Variovorax paradoxus EPS: one gene and its partner. The protein of the gene in region 1 binds, or shares a complex with, the protein of each later gene. Links are inferred from orthologs where the notes say so. Each region holds a gene or a part of one and is shown on either strand. Other genes may lie near its edges.

What was found. Proteins that work in one complex are often made in the same cells at the same time.
Region 2: the proteins of VARPA_RS08415 (region 1) and uvrB are in contact, whole or in part, in a crystal structure (PDB 7EGT), measured with the Thermus thermophilus proteins. The link is inferred for Variovorax paradoxus EPS from one-to-one orthologs. Residues at the interface, in WP_096412145.1 of Thermus thermophilus: His654, Arg656, Phe657, Gln666, Asp668, Glu669, Lys680, Arg681, Leu682, Ser683, Lys685, Tyr686, Ala687; in WP_096411307.1 of Thermus thermophilus: Glu23, Leu25, Arg26, Asp27, Gly28, Glu29, Arg30, Phe31, Arg55, Glu326, Asp327, Phe328, Glu379, Ser382, Gln383, His398, Gly400, Arg401.

What each region holds. Positions count from the first base shown.
Region 1 is NC_014931.1:1,854,702-1,858,869, forward strand. What follows is about bases 1-3,085. They hold VARPA_RS08415 (UvrD-helicase domain-containing protein), read left to right. Parts: upstream 1-372; coding sequence 373-2,799; downstream 2,800-3,085. Other genes in these bases: VARPA_RS08410 (GMP reductase), read right to left, coding at 1-166; VARPA_RS08420 (DUF2339 domain-containing protein), read left to right, coding at 2,907-3,085. Outside these bases: more of VARPA_RS08420, read left to right, coding at 3,086-4,168. UniProt on the Escherichia coli protein: A helicase with DNA-dependent ATPase activity. Unwinds DNA duplexes with 3'-5' polarity. Translocates on single-stranded DNA with 3'-5' polarity. Initiates unwinding more efficiently from a nicked substrate than double-stranded DNA.
Region 2 is NC_014931.1:4,044,526-4,048,606, reverse strand. Bases 390-3,387 are described here. They hold uvrB (excinuclease ABC subunit UvrB), read left to right. Parts: upstream 390-828; coding sequence 829-2,946; downstream 2,947-3,387. Other genes in these bases: iscR (Fe-S cluster assembly transcriptional regulator IscR), read left to right, coding at 3,181-3,387; VARPA_RS18725 (amino acid aminotransferase), read right to left, coding at 390-723. Outside these bases: more of VARPA_RS18725, read right to left, coding at 1-389; more of iscR, read left to right, coding at 3,388-3,717; VARPA_RS18710 (IscS subfamily cysteine desulfurase), read left to right, coding at 3,805-4,081. UniProt on the Escherichia coli protein: The UvrABC repair system catalyzes the recognition and processing of DNA lesions. A damage recognition complex composed of 2 UvrA and 2 UvrB subunits scans DNA for abnormalities.

The DNA.
Region 1 (4,168 bases):
GCCACAGGCAGATCGACTCGTCGACCACCGTCTTCATGTTGGCCGGCACCACCGGCAGGCGGAACGTGCGTTCGCCCAGCGTGACGCTGGCGTCGCATTCCGAGCGGCTCTCCACGCGGCACTTGCGGGGGAGCAAAAGGATGTTGTCGTAATCGAAAATCTGCATGACCAGGCTCCTGAAAGGAATCGTTGAAAGAAACGAATGAGCGCTTGGTCCGGCCGGTCTTCGCGGTGCGTCTCGAAAAGAAAACGCCCACAAAAAACCGGGCGCAAGAATCTTGGGCCCGGTGATTGATTTTACGCGGGGTCCCGAAGGCAGGTCTTCCAGTTCTTCGTATAACCCGCATACGCGGTGGTTTCTACAATCGGAGGATGTTGTTTAACGATCCTGCGGCTGATGCCAACCCCTCGGAACTGCCACTGCTGCAGAACCTGAACCCGGAGCAGCGCGCTGCGGTCACCCTGCCCCAGGGCAATGCGCTCATCCTCGCGGGCGCCGGTTCCGGCAAGACACGAGTGCTCACCACCCGCATCGCCTGGCTGCTCCAGACCGGCCAGGTCTCCGCCGGCGGCATCCTCGCCGTGACTTTCACCAACAAGGCCGCCAAGGAAATGATGACGCGGCTGACGGCGATCCTGCCGGTTAACGTGCGCGGCATGTGGATCGGCACCTTCCACGGCCTGTGCAACCGCCTCCTGCGCGCGCACTGGAAGCTCGCCAACCTGCCTTCGACCTTCCAGATCCTCGACACGCAAGACCAGCTCTCGGCCATCAAGCGACTGATGAAGCAGTTCAACGTCGACGACGAGCGCTTTCCCGCCAAGCAGACCCAGTGGTTCATCGCCGGCGCCAAGGAAGACGGCCTGCGTCCGAAGGACGTGGAGATCCGCAGCGACGACGACCGCAAGAAGGTCGAGCTCTACCAGCTCTACGAAGAGCAGTGCCAGCGCGAAGGCGTGGTCGATTTCGGCGAGCTCATGCTGCGCAGCTACGAACTGCTGCGCGACAACGACCCGGTGCGCGAGCACTACCAGCGGCGCTTTCGCCACATCCTGATCGACGAGTTCCAGGACACCAACCGCCTGCAGTACGCGTGGATCAAGATGCTCTCGGGCAACACGGTCGGCGGGCAGTTCACCCCGAACCCGAACAACAGCGTGATCGCGGTGGGCGACGACGACCAGAGCATCTACGCCTTTCGCGGCGCGCGCGTGGGCAACATGGCCGACTTCGTGCGCGAGTTCGACGTGCAGCACCAGATCAAGCTGGAGCAGAACTACCGCAGCTACAGCAACATCCTCGACTCGGCCAACGAGCTCATCAGCCACAACAAGAAGCGCCTGGGCAAGAACCTGCGCACCGACCAGGGCCCGGGCGAGCCGGTGCGCGTGTACGAGTCGCCCACCGACCTCGCCGAGGCGCAGTGGATGGTCGAGGAAATGCGCCAGCTCGTGCGCGACGGCTTCGACAGGAAAGAGATTGCGGTGCTCTACCGCAGCAACGCGCAGAGCCGGGTGATCGAAACCGCGCTCTTCAATGCCTCGGTGCCGTACCGCGTGTATGGCGGCCTGCGCTTCTTCGAGCGCGCCGAAATCAAGCACGCGCTGGCCTACCTGCGCCTCCTGGAGAACAAGGACGACGACACCAGTTTCCTGCGCGTCGTCAACTTCCCGCCCCGAGGCATCGGCGCGCGCACGCTCGAAACCCTGCAGGACGCGGCGCGCGCGGCGGGGCGTTCGCTGCACGATGCGGTCAGCGTCGTCGGCGGCAAGGCGGGCGCGAACCTCACCGGCTTCGTCGCCAAGATCGACGTGCTGCGGGAGCAGACCCAGGGCGTGAGCCTGCGCGAGATCATCGAGTTGGTGCTCGACCACAGCGGCCTCGTCGAGCACTACAAGGCCGATCGCGAAGGCGCCGACCGCCTCGAGAACTTGGACGAACTGGTGAACGCGGCCGAGAGCTTCGTCACGCAGGAAGGCTTCGGCCGCGATGCGGTGGCGCTGCCGGTCGACGAATTGCGCCAGTCGCCCGCGAGCCAGGGCATCGATCCGACCCGCCCGGTGCTCGACGAGCCGCTCGCACCCGACGCCGAGACCGGTGAAACGCTGAGCCCGCTGGCCGCGTTCCTCACGCACGCCGCGCTCGAATCGGGCGACAACCAGGCGCAGGCCGGCCAGGACGCGGTGCAGCTCATGACGGTGCACGCCGCCAAGGGCCTGGAGTTCGACTGCGTATTCATCACCGGCATGGAAGAGGGCCTGTTCCCGCACGAGAACTCGATGAGCGACTTCGAGAGCCTCGAGGAAGAGCGCCGCCTGATGTACGTGGCGATCACGCGCGCCCGCAAGCGTCTCTACCTGAGCCATTCGCAGACGCGCATGCTGCACGGGCAGACCCGCTACAACGTCAAGAGCCGCTTCTTCGATGAGCTGCCCGAAGGGGCGCTCAAGTGGCTCACGCCCAAGAACCAGGGCTTCACGCCATCGGCCTTCGGCTACGGCGGCGGCTACGGGAGCACGCGCGGCGGCAGCGGCGGCTACAGCGGTGGAAGCAGCGGATATGGAGGCGGTGGCTATGGCGGCAGCAAGGACACCTTCGCCAGCCCGCCGGTGCCACCGCAGAAGACTGCACCGTCGCATGGCCTGCGCTCGGGCATGCAGGTGTTCCACAACAAGTTCGGCGAGGGCACGGTGCTGGCCCTCGAAGGCACGGGCGACGACGCGCGCGCGCAGGTCAAGTTCACGCGGCACGGCGTGAAGTGGCTGGCGCTGTCGGTGGCCAAGCTCACGCCAGTCTGAGGCTGCTACTAAACCTATAGCTGACAGCATAGGCCGGGCGGGCGTCAGCCCGGTTTTTCCGGGATCAGCCGTACACTCCGGACTCGCCAAAACAAGGGGAGTCGGGGATGTGGTTCATAGGCATGATGGCCGGCCTGTTCATTGGGGCGCTGTTCGAATCGGTGCCTGTGGCGCTGGTTCTCGCGCTCGTTGGCGCGTTTGCGTTCGCCAAGCTGTTCGGCAAGAAGAAAAAGGGCGAACCGCAGCGCACCGAAGCTGAGGGCGGCTTGCCGAATGGCCGCGTCGCCGTTACGCCGGCCGCGACAGCACCCGCAGGCGGCGTGCTGAAGCTGCAGCAGCGAGTGACAGAACTCGAGGAGCGCGTCAGCCAACTCGAACGCCGGCTCGCGCAGGGCGCTAGCGATGTAGCCGTCGTCCCGACGGCAGCCGCGCCAATCGGCGACCTCGCCACCTCCATGGCCAGCACGCCGGTTGCGGAGTCGCCTTCGCTGCCGCTGGCTCAACCTGCGGCGGCACAAGCTGCCGAGATGACGCGGCCCCGCATCGCCACCATGCAGGTCCCGCGCCCCGTCGTCGTTGCCGAGAAGCCGGTTGCAGAAGCGCCGGTCCCGCCCGCAGCAACCGTCGCTCCCGCCGCAGAAAAACCCGTCGCGCCACGCGCACCTGAGCCCGTTGTCACACCCACGCCGCAGGTCGCGGTGCCGCCGCTGGTTCGCCGTCCACCCCCGCCGCCTCCGCCACCACCGGTCCCGCTGCGCGACCGCCTGCCCGCACCGATCGCCAACCTGATCTTCGGCGGCAACATGCTGGTGAAGCTCGGCGTGCTGATCCTGTTTCTCGGCCTCGCCTTCCTGCTGCGCTACACGGCTGAACGCGTCACCGTGCCGATCGAGCTGCGCTACGCCGCAGTCGCCCTGGTGGGTGCGGGCCTGCTGGTGCTGGGCTGGCTGCTGCGCCACAAGCGCGCGGGCTATGCGCTGATATTGCAGGGCGCCGGCATCGGCGTCTTCTATCTCACGACGCTCGCGGCGATGAAGCTCAGCGGCCTGCTGCCGGCCAGCGTGGGCTTCGCGTTTTTGTTCGGCGTGGCGGTGCTCAGCGCTGCGCTCGCGGTGCTGCAGAACGCGCCCTTGCTCGCCATCGTCGCCGCGCTCGAAGGCTTCGCGGCGCCGGTGCTGGCATCGACCGGCTCCAATCAGCCGGTCGGCCTCTTCACCTACCTGCTGGTGCTCGACGTGGGCATCGTGCTGATCGCGTGGTTCAAGGCCTGGCGCGTACTCAACCTGATCGGCTTCGTGGGCACCTTCACGCTGGCGGCCGGCTGGGCGCACAAGTACTACACCGACGACCAGTACGGCATCGTGCAGCC
Region 2 (4,081 bases), 2.2 Mb from region 1 along the record:
AAAGAAGGTGAGGCCGGCAGCCACGAACTTGGCGACGGCCGCGCCGTCTTCCTTCAGGCCGTAGCCGAAGCCCTGGTAGGCCATGTCGAGGAAGGGCACGAGACCCTTGGCCTTGACCGTGGCGACGACCTGGTCCCACTGCTCGGACGTGATGTCGTAGCCGGTCGGGTTGTGGCAGCAGGCGTGCAGCACGACGACGGTGCCCGCGGGCGCCGCGTTGAGCGCGGCCAGCATGCCGTCGAAGTTGATGCCGCGCTTGGCGGCGTCGTAGTAGGGGTAGCTTTCGACTTCGAAGCCCGCGTTGGTGAACAGGGCGCGGTGGTTTTCCCAGCTCGGATCGCTGATCAGCACCTTGGCGTTGGGGTTGAGCTTCTTCAGGAAGTCGGCGCCGACCTTCAGGCCGCCGGTGCCGCCGATCGCTTGAATGGTGGCCACGCGGCCCGAGGTAACCGGTTCGCTGTCGGCACCGAAAACCAGCGTCTTCACGGCGTTGTCGTACGCCACGATGCCGTCGATGGGGAGATAACCGCGCGCCGAGGGCGCTTTCATCATGTCCCGCTCGGCGGCCTGCACGCACTGGAGCAGGGGCAGCTTGCCGTTGTCGTCGTAATAGACGCCGACGCCGAGATTGACCTTGTTGGGGTTGGTGTCGGCTGCAAATTGCTCGTTGAGGCCGAGGATCGGGTCGCGCGGTGCCATTTCGACCGCGGTGAACATAGACATGGAAAGGTCCTTTGGGATGAAAGCTTCGCTGGCAACCGGACTTGCGCTACGCTTTCCGGTTGCCTTGAATTTTACCGGCGCCATCGCCACCTGTCGGGAACAGCCATGCCAGAGAACACCGAAGCCATAGCAGACCTGAAGAAACTGGACCCGATCGGTCCGGTCAAGCAGGGCGAATTCGTCAAGTACCCCGACTCCCCGTTCGAGCTTTTCCAGCCCTATCCACCGGCCGGCGACCAGCCGAAGGCGATCCAGGGGCTGGTCGATGGCGTGATCGATGGCGAGGTGTTCCAGACGCTGCTGGGCGTCACGGGCTCGGGCAAGACCTTCACCATGGCCAACGTGATCGCCCGGTTGGGCCGGCCGGCCATCGTGTTCGCGCCCAACAAGACCCTGGCGGCGCAGCTCTACAGCGAGTTTCGCGAGTTCTTTCCGAAGAACGCCGTCGAGTACTTCGTGAGCTACTACGACTACTACCAGCCCGAGGCCTACGTGCCGCAGCGCGATCTGTTCATCGAGAAGGACTCCTCGATCAACGAGCACATCGAGCAGATGCGTCTGTCGGCCACCAAGAGCGTGCTGGAGCGGCGCGACACGGTCATCGTGGCCACGGTGAGCGCGATCTACGGCATCGGCACGCCCGAGGACTACACGCAGATGCGCTTCATCATGCGGGTGGGCGACAAGATCGGGCAGCGCGACGTGATCAGCCGGCTGATCCGCATGCAGTACACGCGCAACGAGCAGGACTTCGCGCGCGGCACGTTCCGCGTGCGCGGCGACACCATCGACGTATTTCCGGCGGAGCACAGCGAGTTGGCGATCCGCATCGAGCTGTTCGACGACGAGATCGAATCGCTGCAGCTCTTCGACCCGCTCACGGGGCGCATCCGTCAGAAGATTCCGCGCTTCACGGTGTACCCATCGAGCCATTACGTGACGCCGCGCGACAAGGTGCTGGGCGCGGTCGAGACCATCAAGATCGAGTTGGCCGAGCGGCTCAAGGAGTTCGTGTCACAAGGCAAGCTGGTGGAGGCGCAGCGCCTGGAGCAGCGCACCCGATTCGACCTGGAAATGCTGGCCGAGATCGGCCACTGCAAGGGCATCGAGAACTACTCGCGGCACCTCTCGGGCGCGGCGCCCGGTGATCCGCCGGCCACGCTGACGGATTACCTGCCGAAGGACGCGCTGATGTTCCTCGACGAAAGCCACCAGATGATCGGCCAGCTCAACGCCATGTACAGCGGCGACCGCGCGCGCAAGACCACGCTGGTCGAGTACGGTTTCCGGCTGCCTTCAGCGATGGACAACCGTCCGCTCAAGTTCGAGGAGTTCGAAGCGCGGGTGCGGCAGGCGATTTTCGTCTCGGCCACGCCCGCGCAGTACGAAAAAGACCATTCGGGCAATGTCGTCGAGCAACTGGTACGGCCAACGGGTCTGATCGATCCCGAGGTCGAGGTGCGTCCCGCAACGCACCAGGTGGACGACGTGCTGGGCGAGATCCGCATCCGCGTCGAGAAGAACGAGCGCGTGCTGATCACCACGCTGACCAAGCGCATGGCCGAGCAACTGACCGACTACCTGGGCGACAACGGGGTCAAGGTGCGCTATTTGCACAGCGATGTGGACACGGTCGAGCGGGTGGAGATCCTCCGCGACCTGCGGCTGGGCACTTTCGACGTGCTTGTGGGCATCAATCTCTTGCGGGAAGGCCTGGACATTCCCGAGGTGTCGCTGGTGGCGATCCTCGATGCGGACAAGGAAGGGTTCCTCCGCGCCGAGCGCTCGCTCATCCAGACCATCGGCCGCGCCGCGCGGAACCTGCACGGCAAGGCGATCCTGTATGCCGACCGGATGACCGACTCGATGAAGAAGGCGATCGACGAAACCGAGCGCCGTCGTGCCCGGCAGATTGCGCACAACGAGGCCAATGGCATCACGCCGCGCAGCATCGTCAAGCAGGTACGCGACCTGATCGACGGGGTCTACAGCGAGAAAACTGGCAAGGAAATGGCCAAGCTCGACCTGGAACGCGCCAAGGTCGAGGACATGAGCGAGAAGGACATCGCCCGGGAAATCAAGCGGCTGGAGAAGCTCATGCTCGAACACGCTCGCAACCTTGAATTCGAGAAGGCGGCGCGGGTGCGGGACCAACTGGCGCTGCTGCGCGAGCAGGCGTTCGGGGCTTCGGGCGGCGACAACATCGTGATCTTGCCGTCGTAGGCTGGAAGTCCGCGTTCTTCAAGTGGTTGGCGCTGGGGTTTACCCCAGCAGAGTTGAGGGCCTTCTGCTATACTTGACCGAAACACTCAACAACAAAAACTAGAACTTCGCGATGAAGGACCGACTCCTACCGACTGGTTCACCAGCGTCAAGGGTCGGGCAGGGCGGAGACGAAGTCACCGCGGTCCAGGACCACGGTGTCATTTCAACGGTAAGCACTTGAAGGAGCTTGCGATGCGTCTCACTACCAAAGGCCGTTTTGCGGTCACCGCCATGATCGATCTGGCCCTGCGCCAGAACACCGGTCCGGTCACCTTGGCTGCAATCAGTCAGCGGCAGCAGATTTCGTTGTCGTACCTCGAACAGCTGTTCGGCAAGTTGCGCCGTCACGAATTGGTCGAGTCGACCCGTGGCCCCGGCGGCGGCTACAGCCTTGGCCGCAAGGCTGCGGATATCACCGTGGCCGACATCATTGTTTCCGTCGATGAGCCCATCGATGCCACGCAATGCGGTGGCAAGGAAAACTGCCTCGGCGAAGCCGGCCGTTGCATGACGCACGAACTCTGGGCTTCGCTGAACCAGCGCATGGTCGAGTTTCTCGATTCCGTCACGCTGCAGAAACTCGTCGACGATCAGATCGCCAAGGGCGTGCAGATCGAAAACAAGCCGGTCGTCAAGCGCGCGATCTCGGCCCAGCCAGTGGTCAAGCCGATTCGTGTGAATGCGCCGAATTCGGTTTTTGCCCTCGGCAACGCCTTCGCCAAGTCCTGATGCCCTGAATCGCGGCAAGTGCCATCGGGCGCTGCCGCGAGAGAAGCCCAGATCAAAGAACAACCCCCACGCCAGCCCGAGCCAGCCATGGACGTCACTCCTCATTTCCCGATCTATCTCGATTACGGCGCGACCACGCCGGTCGACCCGCGTGTGGTCGACGCCATGATTCCCTGGTTGCGCGAGCACTTCGGCAACCCGGCTTCGCGCAGCCATGCTTGGGGCTGGGAGGCTGAAGAGGCTGTCGAGAAGGCGCGCGGCCAGGTGGCGGCTCTGATCAATGCGGACCCCCGCGAGATTGTCTGGACCTCCGGCGCGACCGAGTCGATCAATCTCGCGCTGAAGGGCGCAGCCCAGTTCTACA